2 regions of the Lactobacillus sp. ESL0700 genome follow, and region 2 is predicted to be linked to the other one. Evidence: predicted binding sites of a transcription regulator. Region 2 holds the regulator's gene; the other holds the start of a gene.
What was found. The regulator NrdR, encoded in region 2, represses ribonucleotide reductase genes. The targets are predictions, from matches to a motif close to ACACNATATATNGTGT.

Region 1 (8,634 bases), 190 kb from region 2:
CAATATTCATGATTACCACCAGGGCCTCCATGTAATGCAAGCAAGTGAATATCACCCTCACCTTGCGTACTCGTCCATAAATGGTAACCATTATCTAATGTAATAATTTTTGATCCAGTTTTCATATTTTCTCCTCGTATATTTAATAATTACTTGACATATCCTACTTTGTACCATAATGGCTGGTAGTTATTTGTGTGTGATGGCTTCAATGAGTAACCCGTCAACTTATCATTAACCGCAGTAATTTGGTAAGAATTATCAATTGGAATGACATAAGCTTCATCATTCATGTATTCTTGCCATTCATGGAACTTTTGTACCCGATATTTGTGGTTAAACGCCTTTGAAGAATTGATTTCTGACATCAATTTATTATTTTTGGCAGTCACAAATCTAGACATGTTAAATGGCGCAGTCTCACTATAATAAGTTTGCGGTGACGGTTCTGATGGCATAGACCAACCACCAATAAACATATCAATTCCCGGATCATCGTGTTGAAGCTTATCATAAAACGAGTTGTGCTCAATTAAACGTCCTGATGCTAGTTGGACATTTAGACCAATTTTATGCCATTGTTGAATGTAATTTTGAATAATAGGTTCTTGGGTTGAGTCACCACTCATGGCCGCAATATTAATAGTCAATGGTTGACCATTAGGTTGTCTGCGCCACTTGCCCTTCTTTTTATATCCAGCTTTATCTAAAATGCTATTAGCTTTTTTCAAATTATAAGAATAGCCCTTAGCATTTTTATCAAAGTAATCACCGAATTGCGACGGAATTAGGGTTGGAACTCTAAAAGTTAAGCCATAAGTATAACGTTTATCAACCGCGTCAACATTCATTGCATAACCAATAGCTTGGCGCAATGCCTTGTTATTCATCTTTGCTTTAGGATTTTCAACGTTTTTACTTGCCTTATTGTCCCATTTCCCCACTCTAAAGGCTAAGTAATGGTAGCTCAAAGGTATTTGGGCAATGAAATTGACTTTTTTAGTATCTTTAACTTGGTTCCACTGGGTGTTAATGACCTTCATTACGTCAAATTTATGACTTTTAATTGCTTGTGAAGCGGAATTAGGTGAAACCACAGAAATGACAATTTTATCCAGCTTTGGCGTGCCACGCCAGTAGTACTTATTAGGAGTCCAAGTAACGGATTGACCGCGGACGATTTTATCAATTTTGAAAGCACCAAAAAACAGTGGATCTTTTCTAATTTTATCGGAAGATTTTAATTTAGAGAAAGGTATATCCTTTAAATAGTGATACGGTTCAGCCACATCCCATAAATAGCGATTTCCGGTGTTAAACATGCTAGGATTGAGTTCCTTGAAGTGCATAATAACAGTTCTACCATTATCACCATCAGGCATTTCAATTCCTGAAATAGTCTTAGCTTCGCCATCATGATAGGCTTTAAGTCCATTAAGAATTTCAAATTGACTACTGTATCTTGGACAATTGGTATCCTTATTGGCTAAAATTTCATAAGCATATTCATAGTCCTTAGCGACAACTTGCTTGCCGTCAGACCATTTAACGCCCTTTTTAATCGTTATAGTAGCTGTTTTCTTTTTTACATCTAATTTAAGAGTAGCTGGTCCCTTGTCAGTAACTTTGTAATGGTCGTCGCTATCAAATAGTGTTTCAAGACCTGGAGCTGCAACTTGGGAGTCAATGTCAGCAGAAGATAATTCTTGTGAAAATATTCCAGCAAAAGGTGTATCTGTTTCAAGACCAATCTTTACTGTACCGCCCTGCTTGCTAGCTTTTTGTGGGGTTGACATTGGGAACTTGGATGCTGTTTTGGTTTCATCATTGCCAGCATTGTTCTTGCCACAACCAGCTAGGACAAGACCAGAAAGGCTTATAATTCCGATAGATTTAAATAAATTTTGTTTGCTCATCATGATATATCACTCGTTTCTACATTCAATTTTCATATTTAAACAATATATCATAAATATTTCATAAAAACACTATCTTTATGAAATAAATGTTTAACTTTACAGCTAGTTAGGGTAAAATACTAGCTATTGTTAATACTAAATATAGCTTTAAGCTTCATGATATTTGAGAGACAGAGGATTAATTATGGATAATGAAAAAATTAATAATTTTGCTGAAAAAGTAATTAAAGAATTTCACTTACCAAGCTTAGGTGTGGGCATTTATCAACATGGTGAAGACTTTAGTCATGTATACGGCAACGCAAAAGAAGATAGCTTGTACCCACTAGCATCAATTTCAAAAACATTTTTAGCAACAGCAATTTGTCAGCTTGCAGATGCAGGTAAGATAAATTTGGACGAGCCTTTAAAAAAGTCTTGGCCAGATTTTAAAATGGTTGATAAATATGTTGAAGAACATCTGACCTGGCGAGATGCATTAAGTCATCAAAGTGGCTTGCCAGCACATGATTTAATGCGTTTTACCAACATGAACAAGCACGACCTATCCTTAAGAGAAAAAGCAGAACATGTTGGTTATTTACAGCCTACGCATGAATTGAGACAAAAAATGCAATATAGCAATTTGATTTATGCAGTAACAACCTATGTAATGGAACAAGTTATTGGTGAAGATTATGGTACGTATGAACGTGAGCATTTGCTTAAGCCACTTGAAATGAACGATACTTACATTAATCATCATGAAGCACCATTTGCTAAAATTACTAAACCATATATCAGAGATAATGATGTGACAAAAGAAGTACCATTTATTGCACCAGGCAAGGTTGGCGGTGCTAGCAGCATGATTGCGACTATTTCTAACCTACTTACTTGGGCAAAATTTCAATTGCAAACGCAAAAAACAACTAAAAATGAAGTCACAGCCCAGCGTTATTTACCACAATCAATTATGTTGCCCAACCGTGCTTATGGTGGTGCCAACTTCGCTGCCTATGGCTTGGGAATGATGATGGAAGATTATCGTGGCCACAAGTATTTTTATCATAGTGGTTCATACATTGGCTATTGTTCATTCTTGGGCTTTGTACCAGACCTTGATTTAGCTTTTGTATTTACAACCAATATGGATTCTACAGATGCGATTTTTGCTTTAGCATACCAAACAATTGACGCTGCATTAGGCATTAACACAGTTGATTGGACAACTAAAGTATCCGAAACAATGACAGCTAAGATTGCAGGTAAAGAAAAGAAACTTAGCGATTTAAAAGGGACGACATGGGATCATGTTAAAGCTGACACTGCTCAATTAGGTGATTACCAAAATCCTGGATATGGATTAGTTACTTTGAGCGCTGACGATGATAATTTAATGGTTACTTTAGGAAAATGGCGTTATCCAGTGATGATCAATAATCAAGGTAATATGTTTATTGAAGAGCGATTATACGAGCATGAACTTTTGCCAATCACATTAGGCGACAATGCTCTGACAATATTAACCGAACCAGCATTAAAACAGCCAACAGAGTTTGAAAAGGTATAGAATTTTTTTAAGCTTTAACTTAGCCCTAACTTCCCTTTTTTTCGAAGTTAGGGCTTTTTTATGATTGATTTTCAATCATATCGCCAATAATTAAAGAAAAAAATACACGACTCCGACAAAAATCGAAATCGTGTATTAATAGCAGTATAAATTAGTGGAACCAGTGAGTATTTTTATCAGTAAACGCAAGTAAGTCGTTACTCATGTATAAAATATAAGTAATAAACAAAGTTAAATTAGCATCCCCTTGGAAAGCCGTTACGCCCCACAGAATGATCGACATAATTCCTTGAATTGTCCAAAAATAATATTGTTCGCGAAAACGCAAAGTACATAATAATGAACCAGTTATCCCAATTGAACCCGCAAAGGCGTCAATCCATGGTCGAGGACTAATAAAAATCTTGGTATCCATAAAATAAAGAGCCCCAGTAACAACAGCAAAGAAAATTAAAGTGAGCAGCCATTTAGATGCATTCAACCCGTGAATATGCTTTTCTGCGTCTTTTGCCCAAGCTGGCAGTAACAAAACCGGCAAATCTAACAGAAAGATATATGATGCTTGCAAGACAACATCGGCATAATTACGAGCATTAATTGCTACCACAATATAAATTAGCGCCGATAACAGCCCCAAAATACCGTTTAATGGCTTAGCGTTTGTAATTGCCAGCGTGCAAGTAAAGCCCATAATTGCCGCAATCATTGTTACCAGCGAAATGGTATTTATTGGCGAACTAATAGTAGTGCCAATAATAACTCCAATTCCCAGCATCAATAACATATAAGTTTTAAAACTCCAACCGCGCATTTGCTCAACATACCACTTAGGTCTGAAGACATCAGTATTTGGCTGTATTTTCATTATTCCCTCTCCTTACAGATACAATATTTAGTATTTTTAAACATGTTACCTATCATATCATGTGTTTTTACTAAAATACAATTTTTTAAATGGTGGCAATCCAGTCAGCACGTGAACTTGAGCGATTTGATGAAAAGAAATATTATGACTCTGGTAAAATTAGGATAAAGATTTTCAAAAAATATAATTAAGAACGAAAAATTTCTAAATTTAATTTGGAAAAAAAGTGGCAATAGGGTATAATATGCTTTGTTGTGGAGAGTTGGCAGAGTGGTAATGCACCGGACTCGAAATCCGGCGAACCAAGTTTTTCCTTGGCGCGCAGGTTCAAATCCTGTACTCTCCTTAAATATAGGTAAATAAATACTGATATAAAGGTATTATTTAATAGCAATGGACTAACTAGTAACTAGTTAGTCCATTTTTGTTTGATCCAGACTTACCTAGGTTTGCTTAATCAAATAATGATGCATAGCTTGAAAGAAAATCTTAAAAGGATAATAATTATAAATAAAAAGGAAGTGCTTTAATTATGTGTATATTTAATTTTAAAAATTCACAAGATAAAAAAACAAATAACAGTGCTCTAATTAAAAAAATAGATGAAAACACGACAGCAATTAATGAACTTAATGATCAGTTAACAGATTTAAATAATAAAAATAACACTTTAATTGAAAAAATAAATAAAAACACGACAATAATTAATGAACTTAATAATCAGTTAAAGATTTTAAATTGTAAAGATACTGCAAAAAACGAGATACAGAGACTAACAAGATGGGAAGATCAAATACAGCCCATATCTTACATCTTTGGGATTATATCGTTTATTATTGCAAACTATGCTATTAAATTACTATCCGGACACGATTTAATTGCAATTTTAGCAATTTTATTTGCATTAGATGGAGTTGCAGCTGGGACAACACTACTTATTGTAAATGTTAAAAATCTTTGGTCTAATAAAGGCAATATTCGCGATATACTATATAATGACACGTCAAATGTTATCAGAGCTGCAGCTTGGCTTTTTGTACCTATTATTTTATTTTTACTGACTCCCATGCTATATTATAAAGTAATACCTTTTATATATAATGTAGTACCTTTTTTGATCAAATATAAATTTGATACTAATAGCCAATTATCTTCTTTTATCTTTATAATAATATATTCAATAGAATGGAGCTGTGTGGTTGCATCATTCGCATATCCTATTACTGAATTATTTTATTTAATGTTATATCGAGGATATAACAAAATGCTTGCAATATTGCTAGGCATATTATTAACAACTTTTTTATCTTCTTCAATTATGTGGATGGTAACAAGTAGTAAACTAGCAATAGTGATTGAAGTAACTTCTGCTTCTCTGTTATTTATATATACAATTTATATACAGCATAAAGAAAAAAGTTTATTGAAACTGAATAGCACTAAAAATGTTGTTAAATAAAGAAGACCGTTCATAGAGCATTTAAGCTCTATAAACAGTCTTTCTTTGTATCAATATGTCTACAACAAACATTTTTTCTACCTGGTCAGCACAATATTCGCTCCGCTAAAACCTTTCTTCAGGTCTTTTTGGAACTTAGCTTTAGATACGCCAATCTTTGGTAAATAGTGCCACGGATCAACGTGATCAGTGTTAAACAAGCCATGTTGAACAAGTCAACTGTGGGTTTTAATTTTCCGATAATAGTTAGTATCTAATGTAAAAGGAATATTGTACTTTCCTTAAATATAGGTAAATAAATACTGAGATAACGGTATTCTTCAATAGCGATGGACTAACTAATAACTAGTTAGTCCATTTTTATTGCATAAAACGACATTTAAAGATTTACCTATTTTTATACTAAAAAAACTCTCGTAAATTTTACGAGAATTAGATATAATAACCACCTTAGGTAATTACATGCAAGAACTAATATTGATTTTACTCTTAATGATTGCTTCATTCAATTAAAAATAACGTTGTAATCTTTATGATTACAGCATTTTTCATCCCTACTTTTTTACAAAATAGTTACAAAAAATGCTGATTTCTTAAGTTTTATTCAAGACCAGCTTTAAACGGTACATACCGGTCTTGAAATGCTGGTAAAATAGCTTCAGTAAGTATTTCTAGGTAGTGATTTATATATGCAAACAAGTATTTGGCTTGCGGCTTTGTCCGCTTTTATTCTGCTAATTCTTATTGTTAACATTCGCAATTCACGTCGCTTTAATCTTTTTGATCATTGGCTGCATCACAAGTTAGTCAGAAATCACGATGGCTTTAGTTGGCAAATCGTTGCTTTCATTAATGATCCTAAGTTAATGGTAGTTTGGGACATCCTACTTGCCAGCTTTCTCATTAATGAAGAAAGAAATATCACTGCACTTTGGGTAATTGCCACGTTAGGGTTTACTGATATTACGGGAATTTTACTCAAGCGTTGGATGCATCGCAAGCGACCGATTGAACATTCTGATTTAGAGGATGGCTACAGCTTTCCTAGTGGCCATGTCTTGGGAGCTACTTGCATGGTGCTAATTATCCTGCAGGTTTTTGGCAAGGAACTCGCTAGTTGGCTAGTTATTGCATTAGGAATAATTTGGTTAATGGTTGTCATTTCCCGCTTAAGCCTTAAGGCGCATTATCCTTCCGACATTATTGGTGCAACGAGCTTAGCTATCTTTTGTTTTACAATTTCACAGCAGATATTATTAGCCATTATTTAAAAAAGACAAGTTTCAATTTGAAACCTGTCTTTTTTTTTGCTTTATAAATCTTCAAAGCCAATCATTAATCCGCCCTCTTCAGCGTAAAAGGTACATAACCCTTTCATCGAGCGAATAATCACTTGAGCTTGAGGATACAGCTCAATAATTTTTTCTTTAAGTGTCTTGGCGTCTTTCTCATTCTTGCAGTGATCAATAATCACTTGGCCGCCCTGATATTTCATCTCAGCCATGCGCTTAATGACTTCCTTCAGCGCCCGCTTCATCCCCCGGACTTTTGCCAGTGGCTCCAATTTACCTTCTTCGCTGGCAGTACCAACAAGGTCAATCTTCAACATCCGTGCAACCTTAGCAACCGCAGGACTAACACGGCCATTTAGCGATAAATTATGCAATGATTGCAAAATAAATAACAAATGGGTATGCGTTTTATATTCCGAAATCTTTTGCTCTAAATCAACAAATCGCAATTTACCATTAATCAATCGCTTAATTTCATTTAAAATAACAGACATTTCTGGACCAGCAGAGCGAGAATCTACTACAATTACATGACTGTTAGGATGTTTCTTTTCATACATTTCTTTTGCCTGAAACGCTGAAGAAAAACTGCCACTAAGACCACTAGTAATCGTCATTAAAATTGCTCGATTACTGCCCTCTAACGCCTCAAGCCATTCATTAATGCTTGGACAAGATGTCTTACCAGCTTCAGTATTCTTTGCCATCTCAGCAATTAGCTGATCAATGTCAAGTTGTTCGCCGTCAATAAAATCTTGACCAGCAATGGTCATTGTTAGCGGCACTACTTGTACCATTTGGTCGGTATTTTCGTTGGCACTAGAATCAATTATTAATTTTACTTCTTCCATTTATTGATACATCCTTAAATTAAATACAAAGTCAATTTATGAATTAAATTGTATAGATAAATAATAAAGCAAAACCGCCAAAAAAGCGATTAAAAATTTTTAATTTTAGAAATCGCTTTCAAATGTTTACAGAATCACAAAGTTAGGCTAAAATTTGTCATGTAGAGATGGAGCCGGTGCTCCAGCTAATGTATGTACACAAAAGTTGTACAACATTTATTATTCTAGGAGGTTTTTAGATGTTAAAATCAGTCATTGAAAATGTTCATGCACTGGAAATCTATGATTCACGTGGTAACCCAACTGTTGAGGCTTTTGTTACCCTTTCAAACGGTATCGTAGGAAAGGCTGAAGTTCCATCAGGTGCTTCAACTGGTGAAAACGAAGCCGTTGAATTGCGTGACGGTGGCAGTCGTGTTGGTGGTAAAGGTGTTTCTAAGGCTGTTAACAATGTTAACACTAAAATTGCTGAAGCCTTAAAGGGCTTAGATCCTCACGACCAAGCAAATATTGATCGCGTTATGATCGAATTAGACGGTACACCAAACAAGGCTACTCTTGGTGCTAATGCTATCTTAGGTGTCTCAATGGCTACTGCTGTTGCCGCTGCTAAAGACAGTCACCAACCACTTTACAGATACCTTGGCGGAACTGATCTTGAAATGCCACAAACATTCCATAACGTTATTAACGGTG
Region 2 (8,634 bases):
ATAACCTGCAAAACTTCATCAATCATTTCGGGGTCAAGTGCTGAAGTTGGCTCATCAAATAGCAATAACTTCGGACGCATAGCTAACGACCGGGCAATTGCCACCCGCTGCTTTTGCCCACCAGAGAGCTGGCGTGGCACGTTTTCTGCCTTATCGGCTAGACCAACCATCTCCAGTAAGTTCATCGCGCGTTGTTTGTTCTCAGCTTCTGGCACATGACTGACAATTCTTGGCGCCAGCATGATATTCTCCAGCACATTTTTATTAGCATAAAGATTAAAGTGCTGAAAGACCATCCCGACATCCCGCCGCAAGATATTTGCATCTGTCTTGGAATCCGATAAATCATGATTGTTAACGATTAACTGGCCACCTTCAATTGACTCTAGTTGATTAATCGTGCGAATTAACGTACTTTTACCAGAACCAGAAGGCCCAATGAGAACAACAGTCTCGCCCTTATCAATTTTTAAATTAATATCGTGTAAAGCATGAAACTTACCATAAAATTTCTGCACATTGTTGAATTCGATCATCGACATAAATTTCTCCTTATTAGTAGAAAATTTAAGTATCAAATTGAACACTCAGCTAGCTAAAATCCAATAAAGCCAATCGTCTACACCACTTTTGTAACTCGACGGACAATATTTCCAGATTTTTAAAATTTAAAGTGCCGAAATTATTAATACGTTTTCTAATTCTTATTATTGCTGATTATTTTTCACGTGAATATGACTTAACGTCAGCGTCAATTTCTTTAATAAATTCGTCTAAACTCTTGGCAATCTCCTTGTCAGTACCGTAAGGACGAACATTAACGCTGTTATCTGCCATTTCCTTATCACCCAAAACAAGAGTGTAAGGAACCTTTTGGGTTTGAGCTTCACGAATCTTGTAACCCAATTTTTCATTTCTAAAGTCAACTTCTGCTTTGAAGCCGCGCTTGTTGAGTTCGTCGCGAACCTTCTTAGCGTAATCGCCATGAGCATCAAGGTTAACTGGAATAATTTCTGCTTGAACTGGTGCAAGCCAAGTTGGAAAGGCACCCTTGTAAATTTCGATTAAGTAGGCGATAAATCTTTCCATCGTACCAACAATTCCACGGTGAATCATAACTGGACGATGTTCTTCACCATCTTGACCAACGTAAGTTAAATCAAATTGTTCTGGCAACATGAAGTCAAGTTGAATCGTTGACATGGTTTCGTCACTACCCAAAGCAGTCTTAGTTTGAATATCAAGCTTAGGACCATAGAAAGCAGCTTCACCTTCAGCTTCAACGTAGTCAAGACCCATGTCATCCATGGCACCCTTAAGCATTGATTGACTTCTTTCCCACATTTCATCGTTTGCGAAGTATTTCTTAGTGTTCTTCGGGTCACGGTATGAAAGACGGAAGTAGTAATCAGTAATGTCAAAGTCCTTGTAGACATCCATGATTAATTGCAAAGTTCTAGCAAATTCGTCTTTGACTTGGTCTAAGGTAACAAAAGTGTGACCATCGTTCAAAGTCATTTCCCGAACCCGTTGCAAGCCTGACAAAGCACCGGATTTTTCATATCTGTGCATCATCCCAAGTTCAGCAATTCGAACTGGCAATTCACGGTATGAACGGATATGGTGCTTGTAAATTTGGATATGTGATGGGCAGTTCATTGGTCTTAATTCGAGCATTTCGCCGTCGCCCATGTCCATTGGTGGGAACATGTCATCACGGTAGTGTGCCCAGTGACCTGAAGTCTTGTAAGCATCCAAGTTCATCAATACTGGAGTGTAAACGTGTTGGTACCCGCGAGCAACTTCTTTATCAATGATGTAGCGTTCAATTACGCGACGAATAGTTGCACCCTTTGGCATCCAGTAAGGAAGACCAGCACCAACCTTAGGGTCAACGAAGAACAGGTCAAGGTCACGGCCGATTGTCCGGTGGTCGCGTTCCTTAATTTCTTCGCGGCGCTTGATGTCGGCATCAAGGTCAGCCTTCTTGAAAAAGGCAGTTCCTGAAATTCTTTGCAACATTGGGTTAGAAGATTGTCCTTGCCAATAAGCACCGGCAACGCTGAGCAATTTAAACTGCTTAATCTTACCAGTATTTGGCAAAAGTGCATCAAAGCCAAAGTCAACAAAGTCGCCTAATTTATATGCTGCAACAGCGTCACTTGGTTCAGATTGCAATAATTCCAACTTGAACTTGTCATCTTTGAAGATGTCTTCTAATTCGCTCTTAGGCATCTCTACTTGTTCAATCTTAGCGCCGCTCTTAACGGCCTTTTGGATAGCCTTTTCTAATTGTGGTAATTCACTAATTTTGATTTGGTTTGCCTTATCAGTATCAACGAAAAAGCCATCGTTATCTGCAGCATGTTCACCTAAGCGCAATTCTGGATAAGCCTTTTTAGCAACTGCTTCAAAGACAAAGGCAACAGTTGCACGTAAAACGTTCAAACCATCTTCATCTTTATCAGTAATAATTGCTACTTCTGCATCGTCATTTAATTCGTAATCAACTGACTTCAATTCGCCGTTAACTTTTCCGGCCATTGCAGCCTTCCCAAGTGAAGTTGAAATATCATGTGCCAAATCAGCAATTGAAATAGCGTGGTTATAGTCACGTTTTGATCCGTCAGGCAAAGTAATTGAAAAACTCATGTTTACCTCCATAAACAAAAAAAGTCCCAGTGCAATTAAGCACTGGGACGTATATTAGCGCGGTTCCACCCAAATAGATTAGAGTATCTCTAACCCTCTCTTAAGATCGATAATGGAATCCAGCCTTTGTTAAAACCTTTATTAGTAGAATGAGTGGGGTCTTGCTCATGAAAGACTTCCAGAAAAGCGTCCTTCTCTCTGAGGTAAGCAACATCATGTTCATTCATTGCACTTAATTATACGCAAACGACGTTTAAATGCAAGAACTTTTTAATAGAATTTGATTAAAAATAAATTAATGCCGGCGATTAGGTCCCGACACGACTACTTCTTTAGCCAGTGTCCGCACCCGTTCCATCAGGCGTTTGGCCTTAATTGGATCGAGCGCATTCTTAGTTTCTTTAAAATGGTCTTCCAAGTCAGCCATCGCAAAATTCGACGAGAAAAATGTCGGCAGAACATTATCCATCCGCGCCTGCAGAATTACACCTAGGACATCATCACGCGACCATTGGCTCAGAGTTTCGGCACCAATATCATCTAACAGTAATACATCAGCCTGACTCACGCGGTCAATTTCTTTTTGCAAGCTATTATCTTCAAAATGACTGGATAAACCAGCGATAAATGTTGGCACGTGTAAAAAGACCACCTGCTTGCCCATCGCTGCAACCGAATTGGCTACTCCAGCTAGTAAGTATGTCTTACCAACGCCGAAACTTCCTGATAAATACAGCCCTTGTTGGTGGGGATTTTGGGAATAGCCAGCCAAAAACTTACCAATAGCTGCTAACGCTGGTCCACGTCCCGCAGCTGTATCATCCACTTGACTAAGACGCACATCATGCAACGTTTCCGGCAAATTAATCAAATGCAAATGCTTCTTGGTATTAGCACGCAAGTTTTGTTCAATTTTGCTTTCATCGGGTACATAACGCAAATCAATTGCATGATGATTTAAGAACAATTCTGGTCGATAACCCGCTGTTACGGGGTCTTGCTTGTGCTGTGCCAAGTAATATTCGTATAAATTCGACCAGCTCTTCTTAATCATTTCGGACGTAATTTGATCTTTGTGCTGGTTCAAAAACTGCTGCACATTTCTATCCGCCAAAACCTGCTGGTAAATTTGCGCCAAATTATGCTTTTTAGCAATTTCTGGATTTAAATTATTAATAATATCACCGATTGATTGCATAATCTCACCTACTTCATGCCATTTTTATCTTCTAAGTCCTTAAAGAACTTCTTCAAGTCAGCGGAAGAAACATCAGTACTTTGTGTTGCTGTCTTTTTACTCCAGTCAGTCCCCTTTTCGACCCGTTTAGGTTTTGTCGAATAACGAGGGTAATAACTCTTCTTTTGCTGGCGTTTCTCCATATATTCCAAAGCTTGACTACCAGTCTTAACGCCATGCTGCAGCCAATCATGCAAAATCGTATTGGCCAAGCGGTAAGACACAGATGGCCCACTATTCAAGCAGGCATACGTCAAAATATTAAGCAATTCCGCTGGAATATCCTTTTGATTATACAAATTATCCAGCACCTTATACTCACTGGCATCAACGTAATCATGCTTATCGGTTTTTAGGCGATACAAAAATTGGGCCGGCGACTTAGTCTGTGCCAACTGCAAAATTCGTTGGTCACGCAAACTCAAACTGGAATTATCCTGAATTGTCGCTTGTGGATCCTGCGTTTGCTGCAGGTTTTTCCGCGTGCCCTCTGCGTGAATATTTTCTGCAATGGTGCGCTTAATTAACGGCATATCAAGCTGATAACTGTCATGCAAACACGGCAAAGTTTCATCCACAAATTCCTGCTCTGACAAGCCATAAGTACGCATTATTCCCCGGATAGCTGGACGATTTTTATCAATTTCACTAGCCGCAATCTGGTAAATTTCAAACTGTTCTTTCATAAACTGCCAGTCAATTTGATCCTGCTCGTTGACACTCGCTGTCGCAGCCTGCTTAACTTGATTTTCCTGTGCAGCTTGTTGAACATCAAACGACGGACTAATCGCTTCCTCATCTGGCAAGCGAAAAACATCCATAAACGAGGCAGAAACATCCTTAGCGGTTTGCACACCGTTAATCTGGTTCTCACTGCGCTTATTTTCTTGCGCAAATAAATGGCTTAATCGCTGAAAAGTTGTCACACCAACTTTTTCTTTTAACAAGCTCGCAAGTAACGCGGTCGCGAAAAACTCACTACTGCCAGGTACGCGGTTTAAAGAAAACAGCAGCACTTGCCCCATGATTTCATTCTTGATAATGCGGGTCTTAACCAATCCTACTGCCTCTAGCTTATGCAGCGCCTGAAACAATTCTTTCAAACTGCAATCAAGTTGCTCCTGCAGATGGTAGATGCCCTTGCTATCTGACAAAATTGCCGCAGCATCGTAGTCTGCCATTAGCGTTAAATAAAGAGCAACCCCACTAGCACCAATTAGCGGCTGGTAAAGTTTAATCAAAACTTGCAAATCCTGCGGAAAAACCGTCACCCGATTAATGATAAAAAAGGGCTGTTTGGGATTAGAGGTCTCAAACATCAGTAGTTCCCTTCTCCTCACGTTTAGCAATCATGTCTTCCATGGTCTTCATAAAGCTGGACATATCTTTAAATTCCCGGTAAATGGAAGCAAAACGAATGTAAGCAACATCGTCAATATCGGCCAGCTCATCCATCACAATTTGACCGATTTTCTTTGAGGAAATCTCACTAACGCCCTGTTTTCTCACCTTATTTTCAACATGATCAACCAGCTGCTCAAATTGCGCGCTAGTAATCGGGCGCTTTTGACCAGCAGCCATCACACCATGCAAAATCTTTTTGCGACTGAATGGCTCTCTTGTACCATCATTTTTAATAACTAACAACGGGGTCGTTTCAACACGTTCAAAAGTTGTAAAACGAAAGCCACAATTTTCACATTCACGTCTACGTCTAATCGCCCGGTTTTCATCGCTGGGCCGAGAATCAATGACACGTGAGGCATTTTGCCGACAATTAGGACATTCCATTCTTCTCTCCTTTTAACTTAAGTAACAACTCAGCCAATTTGGCTTCTAGTTCTTCTATTGTACCAGTATTTGTAACTACATAATCGGCCAACTTGATTTTTTGTGCAAGTGGCATCTGACTTTTAATCCGATTTAGTGCCGCCTGGCGTGTTAATTGATCACGCTGCATTAGCCGCTCAATCTGCATTTCTTCGGGAATTGCAATTAGCAAAGTTTGATCGCAGTATTTTTGACCGCCTGATTCAAATAAGACCGGAGCATCAACAATGATTAATTGCTTGCCAGCTTGCTTATTTTGCGTAATTTTAGCCTGAATTGTTTGAAAAATCAATGGATGAGTAATTTTATTCAGGATTTTCAGCTGCTCAGGATTACTAAACACCACTTTGCCAAGCTGATGCCGATTAATTGTCTGATCTGGATTTAAAAACTTTTTGCCAAAATGTTGCACAACTTGCAGATAGCCATCTTCGCCAACATTTAAAATTTGATGAGCAATTAAGTCGCTATCGATAATTGGCAGCCCCTGTTTTCTAAAAAAGGCATCTGCCGTGCTCTTACCACTAGCAATACCACCAGTTAGGCCCAACACTAATGTCATTTGTAGACCACCTGGCACTTAGGACAAAAAGTAGTACCGCGACCATTAACCTTGATTTTTTCGAGCGGACTGCCGCAACGCGCACATGGCTCACCCTGATGACCGTAAACTCGCAGCATTTTTTGAAAGCCGCCGGTTTCGCCATTGGCATCAAGATAAGTATGTACAGTAGTACCCCGTTTTGTAATCGCTAAGGCAATCAATTTGTTAATGTTATCATGCAGCTCGGCCACTTTCTTTTTAGGAATTTTACTAGCAATACTTAACGGGTGAATTTTGGTTTCCCATAAAACTTCATCGACATAAATATTGCCTAAACCCGCCACAATGGTCTGATCAAGCAAGGTGCTTTTAATATTTTTCTTCTTACGGCCAAGACCTGCTGCTAAAAATTCCGTCGTAAAGGCGGCAGAATTCGGCTCAAAGCCTAACTTGCTAATTCCAGTAACTACCTGCTCGGTTCCAGTTGCTACTAACTGCATCCGCCCAAATTTGCGCACGTCATTATAGCGTAGCGCCGTATCATCAGTGAAGGCAAACTGCACGTGATCATGTTTATCCTTGGATGCAGCAACCGTTGTCAGTCGATATTTACCTTCCATGCGCAAATGCGACACAATCGTCAAATCGCCGCTTAAGCGAATTAATAAATATTTGGCATAGCGATCAATCGTTAAAACCTGCTGCCCTGCAACTTGTTTAACAAATTCAGCGGGATCACTAGCGATAATTTTGGGATACCACAGTGTTACCTGTTTAATTGTTTTTCCTTTAATTAAGGGGAGCAAGGTGCGGCGCACTGTCTCAACTTCTGGCATCTCTGGCATTAATCTATCTCCTTACTTTGCATCATACCAATTATGGCCCCAACCTGAGTCAGCAATCAGCGGAATATCAAGTCGAACTGCTGACTGCATCACTTCCGGGACAATCTTCTTAATTGTTTCTAATTCATCCTTAGGAACATCAAAAATCAATTCATCGTGCACCTGCACCACCATCTTGGTCTTAAGGTGCAACTCATCTAACTTTTGTTGCATGTTAATCATGGCAATCTTAATAATATCGGCAGCTGACCCCTGAATTGGCGAATTAATCGCGGTTCTTTCCGCAAATGACCGCACATTGAAGTTCTTGGCATGAATGTCAGGCAAATAACGGCGGCGGTGCATGATTGTTTCGGCGTAGCCTTTTTCACGCGCTTCTTGGACGGCCTTGTCCATATAATCGCGAATTTGCGGATATTGCTCAAAGTAATTATCAATAAACTCTTTGGCTTGCTTGCGGCTAATGTTCAAATTCTTGGACAAACCGTAATCGGAAATGCCATAAACAATCCCAAAGTTAACGGCCTTAGCCCGGCGACGCATCAATGGTGTAACTTCATCCGGAGAATCCAAATGGAAAATCTTCATCGCGGTGTGTGAGTGAATATCATACCCAGTCTTGAATGCTTCTTGCATGTGCTCATCACCAGAAACCTGCGCCAATACCCGTAATTCAATTTGCGAATAATCGCAAGAGAAAATGTAGCCGTCAGGAGTACTTGGCACAAACGCCTTGCGAATCTGCTTACCTTCTTCGGTTCTCGTCGGGATATTTTGCAAGTTAGGATCAACTGAAGACAGCCGACCTGTTGCCGTTAACGTTTGTAAGTAACGTGTATGAACGCGGCCATCTTTTTGAATCACATCCAGCAATCCTTTGACGTAAGTTGACTGAATTTTGGCAATTTGCCGGTAAGTCAAAATCTCGTCAATAATCGGGCTCTGCTCTTTTAACTGATTTAAAACATCAACCGAAGTGGAATAACCAGTTTTAGTCTTTTTAATTGGCGGCAAACCCATCTTTTCAAACAAAATGTGCCCTAATTGCTTAGGCGAGTTGAGGTTGAAACGTTCTCCAGCTTCTTGGTAAATTTTGTTCTCCAGTTCCTGCAATTCCACCGCAAACTCATTTTGCAATTGAATTAAAGTACCAGCTTGCACCTTAATGCCGTTCATTTCCATCACCGCTAAAACGCGCGCTACCGGAATTTCAATGCTAGCATACAGGTCATCTTGCTCATGATCCTTAAGGCGCTTGAGCAATTCATCCTTCAACCTAACAATCGACTGCGCCTTGCTGGCCAAGTGACTGAATAAAATCTGGTCGTCGTCAGGAATGTGTTCCTTTTTGCCCTTACCATAAACTTCAAAGTCACTCTTAACAGAATAGTCACCATACAAATGGCAAACTTCACCCATGTCATTGGAGTTGTTTTCATTATTTACCAAATACGATGCTAGAAGCATGTCGTAATCAATCCCGTGAACATGAATATCTAGCCGATTAAGGCCAACCATTGTCCGTT

Region 1: a site for NrdR is predicted at 4,355-4,370, ahead of pnuC (nicotinamide riboside transporter PnuC). Genes of this name have one in related genera too.

The regions. Positions count from the first base shown of each region.
Region 1 is NZ_CP113930.1:1,132,373-1,141,006, forward strand. Features, by position in the region: gene OZX63_RS05370 (proline-specific peptidase family protein) at 1-125, opposite strand, end outside; gene OZX63_RS05375 (oligopeptide ABC transporter substrate-binding protein) at 150-1,916, opposite strand; gene OZX63_RS05380 (serine hydrolase domain-containing protein) at 2,104-3,471, shown strand; gene pnuC (nicotinamide riboside transporter PnuC) at 3,623-4,336, opposite strand; tRNA gene OZX63_RS05390 (tRNA-Ser) at 4,593-4,682, shown strand; gene OZX63_RS05395 (hypothetical protein) at 4,869-5,795, shown strand; gene OZX63_RS05400 (phosphatase PAP2 family protein) at 6,485-7,066, shown strand; gene OZX63_RS05405 (DegV family protein) at 7,108-7,938, opposite strand; gene eno (phosphopyruvate hydratase) at 8,178-8,634, shown strand, end outside.
Region 2 is NZ_CP113930.1:1,323,902-1,332,535, forward strand. Features, by position in the region: gene OZX63_RS06265 (amino acid ABC transporter ATP-binding protein) at 1-542, opposite strand, end outside; gene thrS (threonine--tRNA ligase) at 718-2,652, opposite strand; gene dnaI (primosomal protein DnaI) at 2,948-3,850, opposite strand; gene OZX63_RS06280 (DnaD domain protein) at 3,859-5,208, opposite strand; gene nrdR (transcriptional regulator NrdR) at 5,201-5,680, opposite strand; gene coaE (dephospho-CoA kinase) at 5,667-6,281, opposite strand; gene mutM (bifunctional DNA-formamidopyrimidine glycosylase/DNA-(apurinic or apyrimidinic site) lyase) at 6,278-7,108, opposite strand; gene polA (DNA polymerase I) at 7,121-8,634, opposite strand, start outside.